Regions from separate parts of the Streptomyces sp. NPDC034037 genome, predicted to be linked through region 1. Evidence: riboswitches for the same ligand, from Rfam matches in the RefSeq annotation. Region 1 holds a riboswitch; each other region holds the start of a gene.
What was found. Region 1 has a riboswitch for cyclic di-AMP ahead of ACZ516_RS11895 (transglycosylase SLT domain-containing protein). Riboswitches for the same ligand answer to the same signal wherever they lie in the genome.

Region 1 (3,603 bases):
GGGGTCAGCGGCGCGCACCGCCACGGCCGTGTTCAGCAACTCCTCGCGCCGGCGCGGATTCACCCGTAGCGGCACGGTGAGGTGGCCGTCGGACAGGAACCGCGCGCAGCGTTCCCGCCAGATCCGTTCCAGGTCGACCTGGTTCGGCCGCTGTGCCGGTTCGGGGAGTTCCTCGGCGACCGAGACCCGGGACAGCCGGTAGTTGCGGTCCGCGCCGGATCGCGTGGCGAGCAGGTAGCCCCGGTCCCGCACGGTGACCAGGCCGATCGGGTCCACCGTGCGCCACCGCGGCGGTTGGTCCGTGGCCGCGTAGTGGATGCGCAGCTTGTGCCCGGCGAGCACCGCGCGCCGGATCTCGGCCATCACCGCCGCCGGCACCTTCTCGGCGTCCGACCGGCTTGGGAGCAGGTCCGTCTCCGGTTCCACGAGGAAGCGCCGGGCCGCGTCGCTCGCGGGGGCTCGATGGCTTTCGGGCAGCGCGTCGACGACTTTCCGCAAGGCGGCGGCGCGCGCCGGGCCGAGGCCGAACACCCGCTCCGCGCGCCCCGGTCCGGCGGCCAGGAGGGCCACGGCCTCGTCGTGGTTCAGCCCCATGAGTTCCGTCCGGAAACCGGGCAACAACGCGAACCCGCCGTGCCTGCCGCGTTCCGCGAAGACCGGGACCCCGGCCGCGGACAGCGCCTCGATGTCGCGCAGCACAGTACGGGTGGACACCTCCAGCTCACGGGCGAGTGTGTCCGCGGTCAGCCGACCGCGCTGACGCAGCATCAGCACCAGCGAGACCAGTCGATCGGCGCGCATGCGGCAGACCCTATCGAATACATGACCGAGGGTGTCGTGATTCGTTGACAGGCTCCGGGGCACCGACGTCGGCTGCAGCGCCGGCGCCGACGGATGTCCGTATTTCCCGTGCAGTCGAACGGAGCTGATGTGGCAGTGGAACGAACAGCGGTCAATCCCGTGACGTGGTCGGTGGAGATGGGATTCAACCAGGGGGAACTCGTCAGCGGGCACACCCGGACCCTCTACTGCTCCGGGCAGACCGCGATGGACGGTGACGGCAAGCCTCAACACGAGGGTGACATGGCCGGACAGTTGACGCTGAGCCTCGACAATCTGGAGGCCGTGCTCGGCGAGGCCGGCATGTCCCTCGCGAACCTTGTCCGGCTCAACGTCTACACCACGGACGTCGATCTGCTGTTCCCTCATTACGGGCTGCTGGCCTCGCGGTTGGGCGTGGCGGGAGTGGCACCGGCCACCACGATGCTCGGGGTGACACGGCTGGCGATCCCGGGTCAGATGGTCGAACTCGAAGGAACTGCCGTTTCATGACGTGACCTCACCATCAATTCACCGCTTCTCCTGCTCGTGTCGGTCCATCCGGCACGAGCAGTTTTCATTCCCGCAGGCAATCGGTGACCGGTGGACAGGCTGGACTGCTTTGCCATCAGGAAGACAGGCCTTTCATGGCAGCAGGCGTGATGAACCCCCTGCGCCATGCCGGGGCAGTGCCGCCCCCAAGGGGTTCAATATGTCCATCTTTGCGCAGCAATTAGACCTGTCGCTACTTTGGTCGCAGATGTGCAATTTAAGACACTCTTTGCGGCGTTAAACGCTGGTTCCTCCCTGCCGATTCAGTGAAATGTGTCACGCCGACAGAGGATGATCGCGTAGCCCCCCACACTTACTCCCGTTCCCCGCAAAGCGAGTTGACTTTAACGATCAAAGAGTCGGGGAGATCAAATTCCCAGGGAAGTCTCTTCGGATTCGCCAGTGTGAATTCCGACCTTGTTCCGGCCCGGCGCTCTCGCTTAATGTCACCGTCAATCCGGACGGAACGCCGAATCCTGCCGCTGTCCGGAAACCCTTCCACTCACTCATCCACGGCAGGAGCGGGGGACCCAGGTAAGCCGCCGATCCGGATTCCGGATCGGCTCGGGGTGAAGGCGCGCTCCCCACGCGCCAGGACAGCTCCCGTCCGAACCCGACAGCTCACCTCGCAGGCGACGGAGAGGAACGTTTCGTCATGCCCGCAAAAGGAAAGCACCGCCGCCCCAAGTCCAGCTCGCTCAACCGGGGCATCGCCGCCGCGGGAACGGGCGGAGCCGTGCTCGTCCTCCCCGTGCTCGGTGCCACCAGCGCCGGCGCGGCCGAGGCCGGCGCCCCCGCCAAGCCGGCCGCCGACTCCAGGACCTACGTCGTCGTCGCGGGCGACTCCCTCTCCAAGATCGCCCAGAAGCACTCCCTGAGCGGCGGCTGGAAGAAGCTCTACGAGGACAACCGCGGCGTACTCGGCGCCGACCCGAAGCTGATACACCCGGGTCTCAAGCTCACTCTCGGCGCGAAGGGCGCGGCCGAGCCCGCGAAGAAGCCGGCCGCCTCCCCGGCGTCCGCCGAGCGGGCGGACCGCTCGGCGCGTGAGGCCGTGCCCGCCGTCGCTCCCGCGAAGAAGACCTACCCCGACAACCTCGACGGCTGGATCAGGGAGTCGTTGGACATCATGGCCCAGCACGGCATCCCCGGTTCCTACGAGGGCATTCACCGCAACGTCATGCGTGAGTCCTCCGGCAACCCGCTGGCCATCAACAACTGGGACGTCAACGCGGTCGCCGGCACGCCTTCCAAGGGACTCCTGCAGGTCATCGGCCCCACGTTCACCGCGTACCACGTGCCCGGCACGTCGCTGGACAGCTTCGACCCCGTCGCCAACATCACCGCCGCCTGCAACTACGCGGCCGCCCGGTACGGCTCGATCGACAACGTGAACGGCCCGTACTAGCCCTCATCCCCCACGCAGACCGCCCGCCCGGCGGATCACCCGCCGGGCGGCTCGTTCCACTGGGGCCCGGACCGGCCGGCCCGGCCGTTTGCGCCCGGCCCGCCGAGTGCGAACCGGATCACCCGGCCACTCCAAGGAACGGATCGAACTGGGGCGAATCATCCCTCAACCCCTCACATCCGCCCAGACCAATGTCCCTGGGAAGTCGGTGTCCATATCGACGGCCCGCCACTCCTCACCGTCACCCATGACGGCGATCCACGGGGGCGGGGACGCTGTAGAGCGCGTACATGGACGGGATGACGTCGGTGAGTCCCGACCCGTTGTGCCGTAACAGCGATCGCTCGACGTTCTCGGGCAGCCGCACGCCGAGCGTGCGGTAGAGGCCGTCCAGCTCGGAGCGGGTGCACGGCTGACAGGCCGTCACCACTGGCGCTACCGGCACAGGCCGTGCGCGGTTCCCATGATCTGGGCAGTCTGCTTCGGAGTGGTGCCGATTTCCCTCATCGTCTTCTTCGCCTGGTCACCGAGTGCCTTCCCCCGCGCGGCGCAGAAGGCGTTGCCGTGTGCGAGAAGCGTCGCGTCATCGATGTCCGCCAGGTCCGGGTAGTGGTCCCGGATCGTCTTGAGGTAGAGCTTGGACATCACGCCCGTCAGCTTGCGCGGCTCGGCGGCGCCGGGCGCGGGCGTGGACGCGCCGGCCGAGGGCGCGGACGCGGTGGTCGAGGGCTCGGACGCCGAGGCCCGGGGGCGGTCGTCGCCGTCGTCGTCGCACGCCGATGCGCCAAGGACGGCCGCGGCGAGGCAGAGGGCGAGGACAGGCA
Region 2 (3,603 bases), on a different contig from region 1:
GTCGCCAAGGCCCGCCTGCGCCCCGACAACCGCGCGGTGCTCGTCTACGAACCCGTGGCCACCGCGGACGGGCCGGCCGAGGACGCCATGGAAGAGGACGCCGAAGAAGAGGAGGCGGCGAAGTGAGCGAGGCCGCGACGATGCAGTTCCACCCGCAGCCCCAGGCCGGCACGGCCAAGCCGTGGGCCTTCCCCGCCCCCGAGCGAGGCGCCCTGCCCAACGGCCTCACGGTGCTGCGCTGTGACCGCCCCGGCCAGCAGGTCGTCGCCGTGGAGGTGCACCTGGAGGCGCCCCTGGACGCCGAGCCCGAGGGGCTCGACGGCGTCGCCACGATCATGGCGAGGGCCTTCAACGAAGGCACCGACAAGCACTCCGCCGAGGAGTTCGCCGCCGAGCTCGACCGCTGCGGTGGCACGATGGACGCGCACGCCGACCACCCCGGCGTCCGGGTCTCCCTCGAAGTCCCGGTCTCCCGCCTCCCGAAGGCGCTCGGCCTGCTCTCGGACGCCCTGCGCGCCCCCGCCTTCGCGGACAGCGAGATCGAGCGCCTCGTGCGCAACCGCCTGGACGAGATCCCGCACGAGGCCGCCAACCCGGCGCGCCGCGCCGCCAAGGAACTCTCCCGGCAGCTCTTCCCGGCCGGCACGCGCATGTCCCGGCCCCGCCAGGGCACCGAGGAGACGGTCAGCGCCATCGACTCGGCGGCCGTACGCGCCTTCTACGAGAAGCACGTCCGCCCCGCGACGGCCACCCTGGTGATCGTCGGCGACCTCACGGGCACCGATCTGGACGCCGTGCTCGCGGACACCGTCGGCACCTGGACGGGCGGCACGGCGGAGCCCCGCCCCAGCCTTCCGATCACCGCCGACGACACGGGCCGCGTCGTCATCGTGGACCGCCCCGGAGCCGTCCAGACGCAGCTCCTGATCGGCCGCATCGGCCCGGACCGGCACGACCGGGTCTGGCCGGCCCAGGTCCTCGGCACCTACTGCCTCGGCGGCACCCTCACCTCCCGGCTGGACCGCGTCCTGCGCGAGGAGAAGGGATACACCTACGGAGTGCGGGCGTTCAGCCAGGTCCTGCGGTCCGCTCCGGACGGCACGGGCGCCGCGATGCTCGCCATCAGCGGATCGGTCGACACCGCCTCCACGGGCCCCGCGCTCGACGACCTGTGGAAGGTCCTGCGCACGCTCGCCGCGGAGGGCCTGACGGACGCGGAGCGCGACGTGGCGGTGCAGAACCTCGTGGGTGTGGCCCCGCTCAAGTACGAGATGGCCGCCTCCGTCGCCGCGACGCTCGCCGACCAGGTCGAGCAGAACCTGCCGGACGACTTCCAGGCACAGCTGTACCGGCGGTTGGCCGCCACCGGCACCGTGGAGGCCACCGCGGCCGTCGTGAGCGCCTTCCCTGAGGACCACCTGGTGACGATCCTCGTCGGCGACGCCGCGCAGATCGAGGAGCCCGTCAGGGCGCTCGGCATCGGCGAGGTGAGCGTGGTCAGCGGCTGAACGACAGGTTGCGGCTGAACGAGAGGTTGCGGCTGAACCAGAGGCTGTGGCTGACCAGAGGTTGTGGCCGAATGTGAGCCGCGGCTGAGCGGGAATCAGCGCGTTTCGAGGCCCCGGTGACCGGTTCGGTCGCCGGGGCCTCATATGTCCGCCTTTGTGTGGCGGTTGCCCGTCTGCCGTGTGGCGTGCGCAACAAAAGTGTCGATCCGTTTGTCGATTGAAAGAGGGGGCGCTTAGCTTCGATCCGGCTGTCCGTCACACACCACGTCGCACCCGCGGCACCGGGCAGTCATCGCCGAGTCCCCGTACGGCGCGAGCCAGGGGAGCCGGGGACCCACAGTCCCTTGGGGTGAATCGGGCACCTTGCCGTCAGGTGAGGGGCTCGTAGGAGACCTTCCTGCTCCGAACCCGTCAGCTAACCCGGTAGGCGAGAAGGAAGGAAAGGATCAGCCGCTTCATGGCGTTCACCCGTGCCACCGGGAAGCACCGTCGTCCCAGCCGCCTCACCCGCACGACCGCGAACGTCGCGGGCGTCGCCGCGCTGACCACCACCGGCGTCATCGGCGGCATGGCCGCTCCGGCGCTCGCCGCCGTCGACGAAGGGGCCGTGGAGCACACCGGCCTCACCCAGGCGATCTCCGTGGGCGGTTCGCTCGCCGAGACCATCGACGCCCAGGCCGCCGCGCAGCGCCAGGCGGCCGAGGACGCCGCCGCCGCCAAGCTGGCCGAAGCGGCCGCCAAGAAGAAGGCCGCCGAGGACAAGCGCAAGGCCGAGGCCGAGGCCAAGGTGAAGGCCAAGGAGGAGCGCGAGGCCAAGGAGCGCGCCGCCCGCGCGGCCGAGCGCAAGCGCCTGAACGCCTACGTCTCCCCGATCTCCGGCTCGTACGTCTCCACGGGCTACCAGACCGGTGGCGCCATGTGGTCCTCCGGCAGCCACACCGGCGTCGACTTCCACGCCGCTTCCGGCACCCCGGTCCACGCGGTCGGCGCGGGCACCGTCGTCGAGGCCGGCTGGGGCGGCGCGTACGGCAACAACGTCGTCATCAAGATGAACGACGGCACGTACACCCAGTACGGCCACATGTCCTCGCTCGGTGTCACCGTCGGTCAGACGGTCACCCCGGGCCAGCAGATAGGCCTCTCGGGCTCCACCGGCAACTCCAGTGGCCCGCACCTCCACTTCGAGGCCCGCACCGGCCCCGAGTACGGCTCGGACATCGACCCCGTGGCGTACCTGCGCTCGCACGGCGTCAACGTCTGACCTCCCGGCACACCGAAGGCCCCGGCTCCTGCGAGCCGGGGCCTTCGCGCTTTTCCGGTCCTTCCGCGCTTGGCCAAAAGATATCCATGGATTGCGGCCCGCCGTCGGTAATTCCGGCACTCTGCAATAGAGTTGCCGAACGAGCGTCGGTCGACCGCGTTTCGCGGGGATTAAGGCGGAGGTCCGGTCATGCGTATTCCCGCGCATTCGGTGTGCACGGCCATCCGGGACGACATTGTCTCCGGTGTCCATGAAAGGGGCGGCCGGCTCACCGAGGAGCTTCTGGCCCGCCGCTACGGCGTCTCGCGCGTTCCGGTGCGCGAGGCACTGCGCACCCTGGAGGCCGAGGGGTTCGTCGTCACGCGCCGACACGCTGGCGCCTGCGTCGCCGAGCCCACGGAGCAGGAGGCGGCCGACCTCCTGGAACTGCGCATGCTGCTCGAACCGCTCGCGGCCGCCCGCGCGGCCCGGCGCCGCACCGAGGCGCACCTCAAGGTCCTGCGCGGCCTCGTCAGGCTCGGCCAGGAGCGCGCGCGGCGGGGGCAAGGGGAGGATCTGCGGTCACTGAGCGGCTGGTTCCACGAGACGCTCGCCCAGGCCTCCGTCAGCCCCGGCCTCATCGCGCTGCTCGCCCAGCTCCGGCACAAGATCGCCTGGATGTACGTGGTGGAGCCGCCGGCGGCGCCGTTCGACGCGTGGGCGCAGCGCGCGGCGATCGTGGACGCGGTGGGCCGCGGGGACGGCGAGCGGGCCAGGGCGCTCACCTGCGACCACATGGAGCGGACCGCGGGCGCGCACCGATTGCGCCGTTCGGCGAGCGCGGGCCGTGTGAGG
Region 3 (3,603 bases), on a different contig from region 1:
CTGCCTGGGCGCGCCACTCGCCCGCCTGGAGGGCCAGACCGCCCTCGCGACGCTGCTGCGGCGTCTTCCCGATCTGCAACTCGCGGGCGACCCGGCCGATTTGCGCTGGCGTGGCGGCCTGATCATGCGGGGACTGCGCACCCTGCCGGTGGAGTTCACACCCGCACAGGAAACGGCCGCCGGATGAGCCGGGGCTGACGACACGTCACGACTGTGATCTTCGCGTGATCTCCGCTGCATCGACTTGTGACAAGTGTTCGAGTGCGGCTACGTTCACGTCGACTCGGGCACCTCGGTGCCCGAGTCGTCGTCACAGTCTCCCGAAAGGCAACCGCATGCTCTCCGGCAATGGTCGTCACCGACGCCCCCGCCAGGCCCCGGCCCTCATCGTCGCGGCCGGAGTCACCGGATCAGCCATCGCCATCCCGCTCCTCGGGGCCACGAGCGCGAGCGCCGCCGAGACGGTGACGTGGGACAAGCTCGCCGAGTGCGAGAGCGGCGGCGAGTGGAGCGCCGACCCCGGGAACGGTTACTACGGAGGGCTCCAGCTCTCCCAGGAGACGTGGGAGCAGCACGGCGGCCTGAACTACGCGCCGAGCGCCGACGAGGCCTCCAAGTCGCAGCAGATCGCCGTGGCGGAGGACATCCTGGACGCCAAGGGCCCGAAGGCCTGGCCGAGCTGCGGGCCGATCGCCGGGCTCACCGACGGCGGCGCCGCGGCCGACGTGGACCCGGGCGACCCGATCCTCCCCGAGCCCTCGGACGCGTCGGGCGCCGGCGGCACAGGTGGCAAGGGTTCGGACGAGAAGGCCCGCGACAAGGCCCGGGAGAAGACCGGCGAGAAGGCCGGTGAGGGCGAGTCCGCGGCCGGGAAGGCCGCCGGTTCCGTCGACGCCTCCGACGGCACGTCAGGCAAGCGGAAGCCCTCCGACCGCGCGGGCGACACGCCCGGAGCGGACCGCGCCTCCCGAGACAAGAATCACGACGGTACGGACGCCGCGGACACATCGGACGGCAAGGGCGGGGCGTCCGAGGCGGACAAGTCCGGCGCCGAGGCAGGCACTTCCCGCGGCCCGAAGAACCCCTCCGACCCTGCCGACGCCTCCGAGGGCTCCGCCACCGGCCGCCACCGCGCCGGCGACGCGGACGAGACCTCCGCAGCCGACGCGCGGAACGGCGACGGCGGTCCCACCGGCCGGCACGCCTCGCGCGGCGGTGAACGCACCCAGAAGGTCGCCGACGGGACGTACGAGGTCCGCTCCGGGGACAACCTCTCGGTCATCGCGGACGACCTGGACGTCAAGGGCGGCTGGCACGAGCTGTACTCCGAGAACAAGGAGACCGTCGGAGCCGACCCGGATCTCATTCTCCCCGGTCAGAGCCTCGATTTGGGCGAAAAGTAGCGGTAGTTGACGAAGCGTCCGCCGGGCGCTTCGCAACTGTATGTCCGCATTGGCGCAAGTGAGAGATGGGTCTCAGAAGACCTGATCGTCTTTGAAATTGTGGCGATCGCGTGACTACGGTCGTCATCGCCCGCCACTCGTGGGCCCCGCCGGTCGGTACGCCGAATCCTGCCAACGGCCGGACGGGAACAGTCGTCGCTTCGAGCGCCGTGGGCAGGAGCGGGGGACCCAAGGTAAGTGCCGGGTCCGGACGTTGGGGCTTCCGCGAGGGAGCGCCGCGAACGGGACCGGCTTGGGGTGAAGTCGCATCGAAGTCGGTGCGACCGGGCAACTTCACTGGCCCGAACCCGACAGCTCACCTCGCAGGCGTCGGTGAGGGGATGAACTCATGCTGTTTTCCAGCAAGGGCAAGCACCGCCGTCCGTCCAAGGCCACCCGTGTCGTCACGCTCGCCGGTGTCACCGGTGCCGCCGTGGCCGCCCCGCTGATGGCCACCGGTTCGGCCAGCGCCGCCACCGGCCAGGAGTGGGACGCCGTCGCCCAGTGCGAGTCCGGCGGCAACTGGTCGATCAACACCGGCAACGGCTACCAGGGCGGTCTGCAGTTCTCGCCCTCCACCTGGGCCGCGTACGGCGGCACGAAGTACGCGCCCACCGCCGACAAGGCCTCCAAGGCCCAGCAGATCGAGATCGGCGAGAAGGTCCTCGCCGGCCAGGGCAAGGGTGCCTGGCCGAGCTGCGGCGTCGGCCTCTCGGGCGCCGCGTACAACGGCGGCGGCGCGCAGCAGGCCCCGCAGCAGCAGGCCCCCCAGCAGCAGACCAAGCCGCAGCCGCAGCAGACGCAGCAGCAGGCCGCCCCCCAGCAGCGGGCGCAGCAGGCCCCGAAGCCGCAGCCCGCGCCGCAGACCGAGTCGCGCAAGACCGTCGAGACCCCGACCGGCCAGCGGGTCGAGAAGGGCGACGGCGAGTACAAGGTCAAGACCGGCGACACGCTGTCCAAGATCGCCGCGGCGCACGGCGTCAAGGGCGGCTGGCAGAAGATCTACAAGCTGAACGGCGACATCATCGACAACGCCGACTTCATCTTCCCGGGCCAGCAGCTCCACCTCAGCTGACCCGCCCGCGGCCGTGCCCGCCGCGGACGCACGGCCGCCCGCCCCGTCCCCACGGGCTCCCCGCCCCGGTGCGCGTACCCCCGTACGCACCGGGGCGGGGGCATGTCCGCGGCACACCCGCCCCGCCTGTTCGCTACCAGCGAGTAGAAAACGTGGGCTTACGCCCCGTTTCCCGGCTGTTTGCGCGACTGTCCGTCCCAGGGGACGGGCGGTCGGCTGGCCGAAGGCTCCGGGCCGGTTAGGCTCAGGAGACGCAGGGCCGAAGCGGCTCTCGTAAACGCGTCACATCCCAGAAGGAGATGCTCGTGCCGTCCATCGACGTCGTCGTAGCCCGGGAAATCCTGGACTCCCGAGGCAACCCCACGGTCGAGGTCGAGGTCGGCCTCGACGACGGCAGCACCGGTCGTGCCGCCGTCCCGTCCGGTGCCTCCACCGGTGCTTTCGAGGCCATCGAACTCCGTGACGGTGACCCCAACCGTTACCACGGCAAGGGCGTGGAGAAGGCCGTCCTCGCCGTCATCGAGCAGATCGGCCCGGAGCTGGTGGGCTACGACGCCACCGAGCAGCGGCTGATCGACCAGGCCATGTTCGACCTGGACGCCACCGACAACAAGGGCTCCCTCGGCGCCAACGCCATCCTCGGCGTCTCGCTCGCCGTCGCGCACGCCGCCTCCGAGGCCAGCGACCTGCCGCTGTTCCGCTACCTCGGCGGCCCGAACGCGCACCTGCTGCCCGTGCCGATGATGAACATCCTCAACGGCGGGTCGCACGCCGACTCCAACGTCGACATCCAGGAGTTCATGATCGCGCCGATCGGCGCCGAGTCGTTCTCCGAGGCGCTGCGCTGGGGCACCGAGGTCTACCACACGCTGAAGAAGGTCCTGAAGAGCAAGGGCCTGGCCACCGGCCTCGGCGACGAGGGCGGCTTCGCCCCGAACCTCGACTCCAACCGCGCCGCCCTCGACCTCATCCTGGAGGCCATCAAGGAGGCCGGCTACGTCCCCGGCGAGCAGATCGCGCTCGCGCTCGACGTCGCCGCCTCCGAGTTCTACAAGGACGGCTCCTACGAGTTCGAGGGCAAGTCCC

Region 2: it holds a riboswitch for cyclic di-AMP, as region 1 does, so the genes downstream of both, ACZ516_RS32265 (M23 family metallopeptidase) here and ACZ516_RS11895 (transglycosylase SLT domain-containing protein) in region 1, are expected to answer to the same signal.
Region 3: it holds a riboswitch for cyclic di-AMP, as region 1 does, so the genes downstream of both, ACZ516_RS17805 (transglycosylase family protein) here and ACZ516_RS11895 (transglycosylase SLT domain-containing protein) in region 1, are expected to answer to the same signal.

The regions. Positions count from the first base shown of each region.
Region 1 covers NZ_JBVISC010000003.1:289,258-292,860, forward strand. Annotated here, with positions in the region: gene ACZ516_RS11885 (helix-turn-helix transcriptional regulator) at 1-801, opposite strand, end outside; gene ACZ516_RS11890 (RidA family protein) at 937-1,332, shown strand; cyclic di-AMP (ydaO/yuaA leader) riboswitch at 1,865-2,021, shown strand; gene ACZ516_RS11895 (transglycosylase SLT domain-containing protein) at 2,027-2,779, shown strand; gene ACZ516_RS11900 (SMI1/KNR4 family protein) at 3,021-3,206, opposite strand; gene ACZ516_RS11905 (hypothetical protein) at 3,215-3,603, opposite strand, start outside.
Region 2 covers NZ_JBVISC010000013.1:117,423-121,025, forward strand. Annotated here, with positions in the region: gene ACZ516_RS32255 (M16 family metallopeptidase) at 1-126, shown strand, start outside; gene ACZ516_RS32260 (M16 family metallopeptidase) at 123-1,508, shown strand; cyclic di-AMP (ydaO/yuaA leader) riboswitch at 1,792-1,952, shown strand; gene ACZ516_RS32265 (M23 family metallopeptidase) at 1,966-2,769, shown strand; gene ACZ516_RS32270 (GntR family transcriptional regulator) at 2,959-3,603, shown strand, end outside.
Region 3 covers NZ_JBVISC010000004.1:579,241-582,843, forward strand. Annotated here, with positions in the region: gene ACZ516_RS17795 (cytochrome P450 family protein) at 1-187, shown strand, start outside; gene ACZ516_RS17800 (LysM peptidoglycan-binding domain-containing protein) at 336-1,403, shown strand; cyclic di-AMP (ydaO/yuaA leader) riboswitch at 1,599-1,787, shown strand; gene ACZ516_RS17805 (transglycosylase family protein) at 1,792-2,517, shown strand; gene eno (phosphopyruvate hydratase) at 2,823-3,603, shown strand, end outside.